Linked DNA regions of Saccharobesus litoralis. Each later gene encodes a partner of the first gene's protein in a complex. Links are inferred from orthologs where the notes say so. Each region holds a gene or a part of one and is shown in the gene's direction. Other genes may lie near its edges.

Region 1 (4,654 bases):
TAACCATGTGGAAAAATTTACTTGATTGGATTGAATATCGCATTCCAATGATGCGCGTTGCAAATATGCACGCTCTACAATATCCAGCGCCAAAGAATATGAATTTCTGGTATGTGTTTGGATTTTTAGCCACTATCGTACTTGTAAACCAAATTGTTACGGGTATTTGGTTAACCATGAACTATGTTCCTTCAGCAGAAGGTGCGTTCGCTTCGGTTGAATATATCATGCGTGATGTCGACTACGGTTGGTTATTACGATATATGCATTCAACGGGTGCTTCTGCGTTTTTCGTTGTTGTTTATCTACATATGATGCGTGGTATGTTATATGGTTCATATCAAAAACCGCGTGAGTTATTGTGGTTGTTCGGTATGTTCATTTACCTTGCCTTAATGGCTGAAGCATTCATGGGATACTTATTACCATGGGGCCAAATGTCATACTGGGGTGCGCAAGTTATTATTTCACTATTTGGTGCTATTCCTGTTATTGGTGATGACTTAACCTTGTGGATCCGTGGTGACTACGTTATATCTGGTGCTACGCTAAACCGTTTCTTTGCCTTACATGTTATTGCGTTACCTTTAGTTATCGTTGTATTGGTTTTCTTACACATAGTTGCTTTACACGAAGTAGGCTCAAATAACCCAGATGGTATCGATGTTAAGCGCCCTAAAGGCTCGCTTTCTGAAGATGAAAAAACCAAGTTCCAAATTCACGAGTACTACACAAGTAAGAAAGATATTCTTGACGATATCGTGCCTTTCTTCCCGCATATCGTATTAAAAGATTTAGTGGCGTTTGCTATTTTCTTAATTATTTGTTGTTACATTATTTTCTTCGCTCCAGCGATGGGCGGCTTATTCCTTGAGCCACCTAACTTTGAAGCGGCAAACCCGATGAAAACACCTGAGCACATAGCGCCAGTTTGGTATTTCACCCCGTTCTATGCAATTTTACGTGCGGTTCCGGACAAGTTGTTAGGGGTAATAGCTATGTTCGCAGCTATTGTGATGTTGGCATTATTACCTTGGTTAGATCGCTGTAAGGTACGCTCGGTTCGTTACCGCAGTAATTTGCATAAACTTAACTTAGCTCAGTTTACGGTTTGTTTTGTTATTCTTGGTTATTTAGGTCTTAAGCCTGCGACACCAACATATACGATAATGGCTCAGGTTTGCTCACTATTGTATTTTGCGTACTTTGGTTTCTTATGGTTATACAGTAAAAACGAAAAATGTAAGCCGCTTCCGGAGAGAATTACCAAATGAGAAAACTAATAATTGCTTTATTTGCGTTAGTACCTTCATTAGCGCTGTCTGCAGGTGGCCCTAGCGTTCCATTAGATCCTGTTGATATTGATTTGACAGATAAAGCGTCAATTCAAAACGGTATGAAAATCTTCATGAACTACTGTTTAGGTTGTCACCAACAGCAGTACCAGCGCTATCAACGTACGGCAGAAGACAACGGTATCTCAATGGAGATACTTAAAGAAAATTTAATGTTTACCGGTGAGAAAACGGGTGATCACATTAAAAATAGTATGCCAGCGAAAGATGCAAAAGAATGGTTCGGTAGTACACCACCTGATCTAACTATGGTTGCACGCGTTCGTAAACCAGAGTGGATTTATACCTACTTGCGCTCATTCTATGTTGATCCGTCTCGCCCGTTTGGTGTTAACAATACTGTGTTTCCTAATGTCGGTATGCCGCATGTGTTACAAAGCTTGCAGGGTATTCCAACTAAGGTTGCTGCAACGGCTATGGTTGACGGTGAAGAAGGTGTTAAACAAGGCGAAAGAATTGTTGTTGATGGTTCTGGCGAACTTTCGCCAGAAGAGTTCGATTCGGCAATGCGTGACCTTGTTAACTACTTAGTATACACTGCTGAGCCAACTCGATTACAATCTGAGAAGTTAGGTACATGGGTTATCGGCTTCTTGTTAATCTTCTTCGTATTCATTTACTTATTGAAGAAAGAATATTGGCGAGACGTTCATTAATTAATCGTTAAGCATTATTTTTATAATGGGGGCTTTATGCCCCCTTTAGTGTTTGTATAAGTCGCTTGTCTTTGCTAATGGTTTAATGCCAGGCTTATATCGAAAAGGTATTTTAGGAGATCCTCTATGGCTGTAGCTGCCAACAAACGTTCTGTAATGATTTTATACGCTGATGCAACGGATATGTATAGCCATCAAGTACGTACTGTTCTTGCTGAAAAAGGTGTAAGTGTTGATATCAAATTAATTGATGAAAATAATAAACCTGAAGAGCTTTGGGAGGTTAATCCATATGGTGGTGTGCCAACGCTAATTGATCGAGAATTAGTGCTTTATAACGCGCGTATTATCATGGAATATTTAGATGAGCGTTTCCCTCACCCACCATTAATGGCTGTTTACCCAGTAGCTCGCGGCAAAAGTCGCTTAATGATGGAACGTATTGAGAAAGATTGGTACTCATTGGTACGTAAAATTGAAGCTAATAATGAAGAGTCTGCAGCTGCGCGTGCAGAATTACGCGAAAGCATTTTAGCGATAGCGCCTGTTTTTGCTGAAACACCTTACTTCATGAGTGAAGAGTTCAGTTTGGTTGATTGCGTATTAGCACCGTTATTGTGGCGTTTACCTAAATTAGGCATAGACTTAATTGGTCAAGGTAGTAAGGAAGTGAAGAGTTACATGGTTCGCGTATTTGAGCGTGAATCATTCCAAGCGGCATTAACCGACGCTGAGCGAGAAATGCGAGTTTAAGTTATGGCTGATATGACGTCTTGTAAGCCTTACTTGGTCCGAGCTATGTATGAATGGATCCAAGATAATAATTGCACACCTTACATTGTTGTTAACGCGGAATACCCTTATGTTCAGGTGCCACGTGAGTATGTCAAGGATGGCCAGATTGTATTAAATATCTCGTCACAATCTACCGGTGCTCTTAATATGAACAATGAAGACATAGAGTTTAATGCACGTTTCGGTGGACAAGCTCGTCATATTATCATTCCGGTTGGTGCTGTATTATATATATATGCGCGTGAAACAGGTGAAGGAATGCCATTTCCACCAGAGCCGGTAGATGAAGATGAGTTAAGCCTAAACGAGGTTGAAGGTTCTACTGCTGAAACAGTTGTAGATGAGCCATCTTCACCCGAGACAGCAACCAAGCCTAGCTTGAGTGCGGTTCCACCCTCGGGAAATACGGAAACAAATAAGCCAGATGCTAAAGCAAAAAAACGTGATCACTTAAAGGTAATTAAGTAATCTTGTTTTAGTTTCACTTGAAAATAAAGATAAAAACCGAGCCTAAGCTCGGTTTTTTTATGTTTCATTTTTGTATTTTTACCGGTATTTCTCTATTAATCTTGTGGGAGAATTGATTTCCATCAATGTAGGTGTTTGGCAGCCCAGCAGCACTTTAAAAACCCGCTTTTAGATAATTACTCGTCGTTACCCGTCCGCAGTTTGAAATGCTAAATAGATACTATCGTTTCTCCTTATTCAGTCCCGTCTTTTGTTTGCATATTAAATAAAGCTTGGTTTAAACACTCTGGGTTAATTGGCATGACGATTCGTGGTGTTTTCATTATTTAAATTATACTGGCATCACTTGATTATCTTTTAATATACAACATGATGCTAAGTTTTATTTTTTATAACATTAACTAATAACAAGTTGGTTAAGGTTTATTGGTATGTCCAATTTTGTTGTATTGGTTTTTTCTTCCGTTTTATATCCTTTTTTACACTTGTTTTTTGATTATCTCTAAATAAAACAAGCTCTTAGCCTTGGTTTTATTGTTGCTTGGTCAATAACTTGGCTTTATTTGTATGATGGGTTAGTCAGTTTATTTTTGTTTTTGGATTGACAGATGTGTCTTACTGCTAGTAAATTGATATGTATTATAGGTAATAATTTTGTTAAATGCTGGTTATTACCAATGTTGAAGAACGTAACAAAGCATTCTTATTAAGGCATTCAAATTAAGGTAGTCAGGGGACAAGTTATGAATAAAGTGGTGTTTGCGGCATCAGCTATTATGCTGGCGTTAGCAGGTTGTAAAGAAAATGAAGGTAACTTCGAAGAATACAATGGTGTTTCTAACAGCTCAGGTAAAATTGAGTTCTCTAGTGATTCTAATGGCTTAATTGATGACCAACCCACACTGTCGGTTGTTGTAAATGATGATAACGGTATTACTGAAGATATTGTTTACACGTGGAAAGCCAATGGTTTTGTTCTTGATGATGTTACAGGCCCGTCATATACCTTAACCAGTGATGATAAAGGTAAAAAATTTACAGTACAGGCGTCTTATCGTGATGACGATAAGTTTTTTGAGTCGCCAACAACGGTTGAAATAGTTGCTAAAAATAAGGTAAACCCAGCTGAAATCTCGGGTAGCTTTGAAGTCAATTCTACTAATGACGTTGTTGATTCAACCTTATCTGGCAAAGTGTTTGTATCAGACCTAGATGAAGGTGAAGCGGTTTTTGTTGAGCAAGCCAGTATCGCAGCTTCTTATGGCTCGTTTTCTATTGATGCTACAGGTGCGTGGACTTATGTGTTAGATCAATCTAATGCTGCGGTTGCCGCACTAAAGTATAAGTCTGATGATATTAAGGACTCTGTAGTCGTTACTA
Region 2 (4,657 bases), 2.1 Mb from region 1 along the record:
TATTCTTGAACTTCTTGTTGTAGTAACTCAATCCGTCGCATAGCACGCTCTAAGCGTTTATTGGTGCGAACAATCCCGACGTAATCCCACATAAATAGGCGCAGTTCGTGCCAGTTATGTTGAATAATGACAGCTTCGTCAGAATCACTGACTTTACTTTCATCCCAAACCGGAATGACTGCGCTTTCAGCTTGATGATAGTCATGCTTTTGAATGTGTTTAGCTGCAGACTCGGCAAAGACTAAACATTCTAATAAAGAGTTACTCGCCATGCGATTTGCGCCATGCAAGCCTGTGTAAGCAACTTCACCCACCGCATATAAATTATCTAAATCTGTTTTACCGTTGAGATCGGTTTTTACCCCACCACAAGTGTAATGGGCGGCTGGTACGACAGGCATGGGTTGTTCATGCATTTTAATGCCCAGCATTCGACATCGGCGATAAATGGTCGGAAAATGTTTTTTGATAAAAGCTTTATCTTTGTGGCTGATGTCCAAAAACATCGAGTCAGCCCCAAGGCGTTTCATTTCTTTGTCTATCGCACGGGCGACAATATCTCTTGGCGCGAGTTCTGCCCGTTCGTCATATTCAGGCATAAATCGACTGCCATCTGGACGTCGTAAATAAGCGCCTTCGCCTCGCAAGGCTTCGGTGAGTAAAAAGTTTTGCGCATCGGCATGAAATAAACTAGTTGGATGGAATTGATTAAATTCCATATTGGCTACGCGGCAACCCGCACGCCAAGCCATAGCAATACCATCGCCACTGGCAACATCTGGGTTAGATGTATATTGATAGACTTTACTTGCACCACCCGTAGCAAGCACAACAACGTTGGCTTTAATCACTTCGACTTGCTCGGTGTTACGGTTCCAAACGTAAGCGCCATATACTCGCTTGTCAGAGGCGTTGTCGCCAAGTTTGGCACCTGTGATTAGGTCTACGGCATTGTAACGTTCCAACACGCGAATATTGGCGTGCTGCTTGGTGGCATTATTTAAAGTATTTTGTACTGCTTTACCGGTTGCATCGGCAGCATGTAAAATACGCCTATGGCTGTGTCCACCTTCGCGAGTTAAATGAAATCGCTCATCGCCGTCAGGTGTAGTTTCTTTGTCAAAAGGTACACCATAGCTTATTAAGGTTTCCAAGCTGGCTCTGGCATTTTCGGCAGTAAAACGCACGGCTTTTTCAGAACAAAGTCCAGCTCCGGCTATGAGTGTATCTTGTACGTGAGATTCAACACTGTCGTTTTCATCATAAACCGCCGCGATCCCCCCTTGAGCATAATAGGTGGAGCCTTCGCTTAGGTTGGATTTACTTAAGACAATAATGTCAGACTGGTCGGCAAGGCGTAAAGCTAGGGTTAACCCAGCTGCTCCGGCGCCAATCACCAATACTTGGCACTGATGTTCAATTTTTTCCATCTGCATGAGTAACCGCTAAGCCTTTGATTATTAAGCAAACACGGCCTTTTGTTACGTTTTGATTGCAACTATTTTCGCACTTTCTGCAGATTTTGAGAACTTTTTTAAGTAGGCTCAGTCTACTATTAGCAAATGAGCAGTAAAAACTGCTGAGTTCAATCACACTTTTATGGGAGTACCGACTCGGTTATGAGTGTCGGATATACAGATCAACAAATCGTTGAGCGTGTTCAGCGCGGCGATAAACAGGCATTCAATTTGTTGGTGCAAAAGTATCAACATAAAGTGATTAACCTGATTTCGCGATATGTTCGTCAACAAGGCGACGTAGCTGACATAGCTCAAGAAGCTTTTATTAAAGCTTATCGTGCAATTCCAAGCTTTCGTGGTGAAAGTGCTTTTTATACTTGGCTGTATCGGATCGCTGTGAATTGTGCAAAAAACTACTTAACGTCTACTGCTAAAAAAGTAGCGTCGAGTGATATTGAGGTTGAAGAAGCTGAGTTTATTGATTCAGCAACTGGGCTGCGAGAATCTGCAACGCCAGAAAACTTGTTGTTAACAGATGAAATCAAACAGGTGGTGTTTAGCACCATTGATACATTGCCGGATGATTTAAAAAATGCCATCACATTACGCGAAATAGACGGCATGAGTTACGAAGAAATTGCTGAAATCATGGATTGCCCTGTGGGCACTGTGCGTTCACGTATTTTTCGCGCTCGAGAAGTTATCGACAAAAACCTGAAACCAATTTTACAACGCTAATTACGAGTTGATTTATATGAGTCAAAAAGTTAAACAAAACGTGTCTGCCTTTGTTGATGGTCAGCCGGAGACAGCCCAAGTCATTGATAGTCTCAAGCAAGATAAAGAGTTAGAAGGCGCGTTTGGTCGTTATAACTTGATAGGTGATGTTTTGCGCAATGAAGCGCCAGAACATATTCATCTTGATTTGGCCGACTCGATTGCAAATGCAATCGAAAAAGAGCCTGTTGTCTTGGCACCGAATGCGGCGTTTGCGGCCGCTGTGTCTGAGCAGACTTCACATCAAGTTCAGCCTTCCACAAAAGCAAAAGTGATTTCATTTTTTAAACCTGTTGCGCAATATGGTATTGCGGCCTCGTTTGCCGCTGCTTTAGTGGTGGGTTTTCAAGCTGAGCAGGTAGAAACGCAAGAAGCTGGTTTTGAGCCAGTGTTGCATACCATGCCGTTGGCAACTAGCTTAGATCCTGTTAGTGCAGAAAGCTCGCGTACTGTTATCAATCCAGTGGGCATACAAGAGCAACAACGTCGTGTAAACTCTTACCTACTTGATCACTCTCGTCAATTAAAGAATCGACAGCATGCAGTTTCTGAACAGCCACAGCAAAACCCATCCGCACAATCTGTTCAATAGCTTGATATCTCTAGCAAGTGGCTATTTTAGGCCACTTTGCTCCTTTCTCTTACTAATTAGCTTTTCTGTTACTGGTCAAGAACCGTCAGGTTCTGCATATGATTGGCTTAAACGGATGCAGGTCGCGATTCAGCAGCTAAATTACGATATTTCGCTAGTTGTGGTTGAAGATAACAAAGTGCACCCTTGGCACTGGTTACATGGTGTCGAGCACTTATCTAATCTTGATAGTAGTGTTGATAGCCGTGTTGATAGCCATGCAACAGAGCAATTACCCACTAATAGCGAAGCGCAAGATTTACCTGTGTCAATGTCATATCGAGAATTAGAGTTATTAACCTCGCTCAATGGGCCGACTAAACAAATCGTACGTATGGGAGATATGATCACCTATTTAGGTTTCGGTCAGCAGCCATACAGTGTTAAAGCCAGCCTGTCACACAGTCCGTTGCCGGATATTTTACGCACCGATTTACAACAGGTTGGCGCAAACTACGAATTTACGAGTGTTGGAAAAAGTCGGGTGGCGGGATTTAAAGCGCAATTAATAAGGATAGTTGCCCGTGATAACACACGTTATTCAACTTGGATATGGTTACACGAAGAGAGTGCCCTACCGCTTAAAATGGCTATTGTTAGCAGTAAAGGTGAAGTTCTGCGCCAAGTTCAAGTGACTAGCTTTGTGGTGTCACAGGATGTTGATCCTGTGATCAATGAATTAGCTGCCATGGAATTGCCCACTCAAAATTTAGTGCAAGTTCAGCAGAATATTAGTGACTTCGACTGGCAATTGCGTTGGGTGCCGAGAGGGTTTGTTCCTACTAAATTAAATCGTCACCGATTAATGGGCGACCGAGAATGGGTTGATTATGTGATGTTATCTGACGGTCTTGTTTGGTTTTCGGTTTATATTCGTGATTTAGGTCAGGTTACGGATGCAAATGGTCATAGTACTTATTTAAGTTCTGGGGCTGAAACCTATATTACTGAAGTGGTTGGCCAGTTTGAAGTGACAGTGATTGGGGCAATTCCTATGGTGACTGCGAAAAAGCTAGCGCAGTCGATTACTCAACGTTAATACATGCTAGGCTGTTAGTCAGAGTGACATAGGAGAAAATGATTTTATGTTGTACGAAAATGCCACATTTATTGAGCGTATAGATAAGCACACTATTTGGGTCGAAACGCAAATTAAAACCAGTTGTAATGCTTGTCAGCATAATAGTGAGTGCGGCACAGGTGTTATTGCTAAATCATTGACCCCAAAAAGTAATCGCGTCAAAGCGCTGTGTAGTCATACATTAGCGCCCAAGCAGCAAGTGGTTTTGCAAGTGAGTGAACAAAATATGCTGGCAGGGGCTTTTGTGTTATATGGCTTGCCATTAATTATGATGATTTTGCTCATGTTAGCCATTGAGTGGCTTTTGCAAAATGAGTTAGCCAGTATTGTCGCCGGTTTTATAGGCCTCGCTTTGGGATTATTTATGGCTAAGGGAATTAGCAAAAAATTTAATCCTTATCCGCAAGTGGTTGAACAGCCTAATACTTCCATTTTCACTTGCATTGAACCTTAACTTGAACACTGTCATAGTATCCTAGTGATAATTACATGCATGTAGAGGAAGGTTGTGAAATTCAACTGGGTTATTTTAGGTTTCTTTTTCGTTAATTTCAGTTGGGCAAATGAGTTTACAGAATATAAGCGCTGTTTAACTGACCGAATTGCCAATCAACCTAAAGTGATTGATATTGTTGCGCTGGATAAAATTTGTAAACGAGAAAGTTCGCTTATTGCTAAAAATAAAAAAGCGCTTGCTGGTAAAGTTGT

Evidence for each region. Proteins that work in one complex are often made in the same cells at the same time.
Region 2: the proteins of C2869_RS20505 (region 1) and C2869_RS11715 are in contact, whole or in part, in a crystal structure (PDB 1YFN), measured with the Escherichia coli proteins. The link is inferred for Saccharobesus litoralis from one-to-one orthologs.

The regions. Positions count from the first base shown.
Region 1 is NZ_CP026604.1:5,376,395-5,381,048, reverse strand. What follows is about bases 1,718-4,520. They hold C2869_RS20505 (ClpXP protease specificity-enhancing factor), read left to right. Parts: upstream 1,718-2,767; coding sequence 2,768-3,274; downstream 3,275-4,520. Other genes in these bases: C2869_RS20500 (VCBS domain-containing protein), read left to right, coding at 4,018-4,520; sspA (stringent starvation protein SspA), read left to right, coding at 2,138-2,764; C2869_RS20515 (cytochrome c1), read left to right, coding at 1,718-2,011. Also shown: petA (ubiquinol-cytochrome c reductase iron-sulfur subunit), read left to right, coding at 1-3; C2869_RS20520 (cytochrome b), read left to right, coding at 6-1,274; more of C2869_RS20515, read left to right, coding at 1,271-1,717; more of C2869_RS20500, read left to right, coding at 4,521-4,654. UniProt on the Escherichia coli protein: Enhances recognition of ssrA-tagged proteins by the ClpX-ClpP protease; the ssrA degradation tag (AANDENYALAA) is added trans-translationally to proteins that are stalled on the ribosome, freeing the ribosome and targeting stalled peptides for degradation.
Region 2 is NZ_CP026604.1:3,277,395-3,282,051, forward strand. The notes cover bases 1,216-4,021. They hold C2869_RS11715 (sigma-E factor negative regulatory protein), read left to right. Parts: upstream 1,216-2,214; coding sequence 2,215-2,829; downstream 2,830-4,021. Other genes in these bases: nadB (L-aspartate oxidase), read right to left, coding at 1,216-1,430; rpoE (RNA polymerase sigma factor RpoE), read left to right, coding at 1,620-2,198; C2869_RS11720 (MucB/RseB C-terminal domain-containing protein), read left to right, coding at 2,777-3,907; C2869_RS11725 (SoxR reducing system RseC family protein), read left to right, coding at 3,954-4,021. Also shown: more of nadB, read right to left, coding at 1-1,215; more of C2869_RS11725, read left to right, coding at 4,022-4,403; C2869_RS11730 (phospholipase A), read left to right, coding at 4,458-4,657. UniProt on the Escherichia coli protein: An anti-sigma factor for extracytoplasmic function (ECF) sigma factor sigma-E (RpoE). ECF sigma factors are held in an inactive form by an anti-sigma factor until released by regulated intramembrane proteolysis (RIP).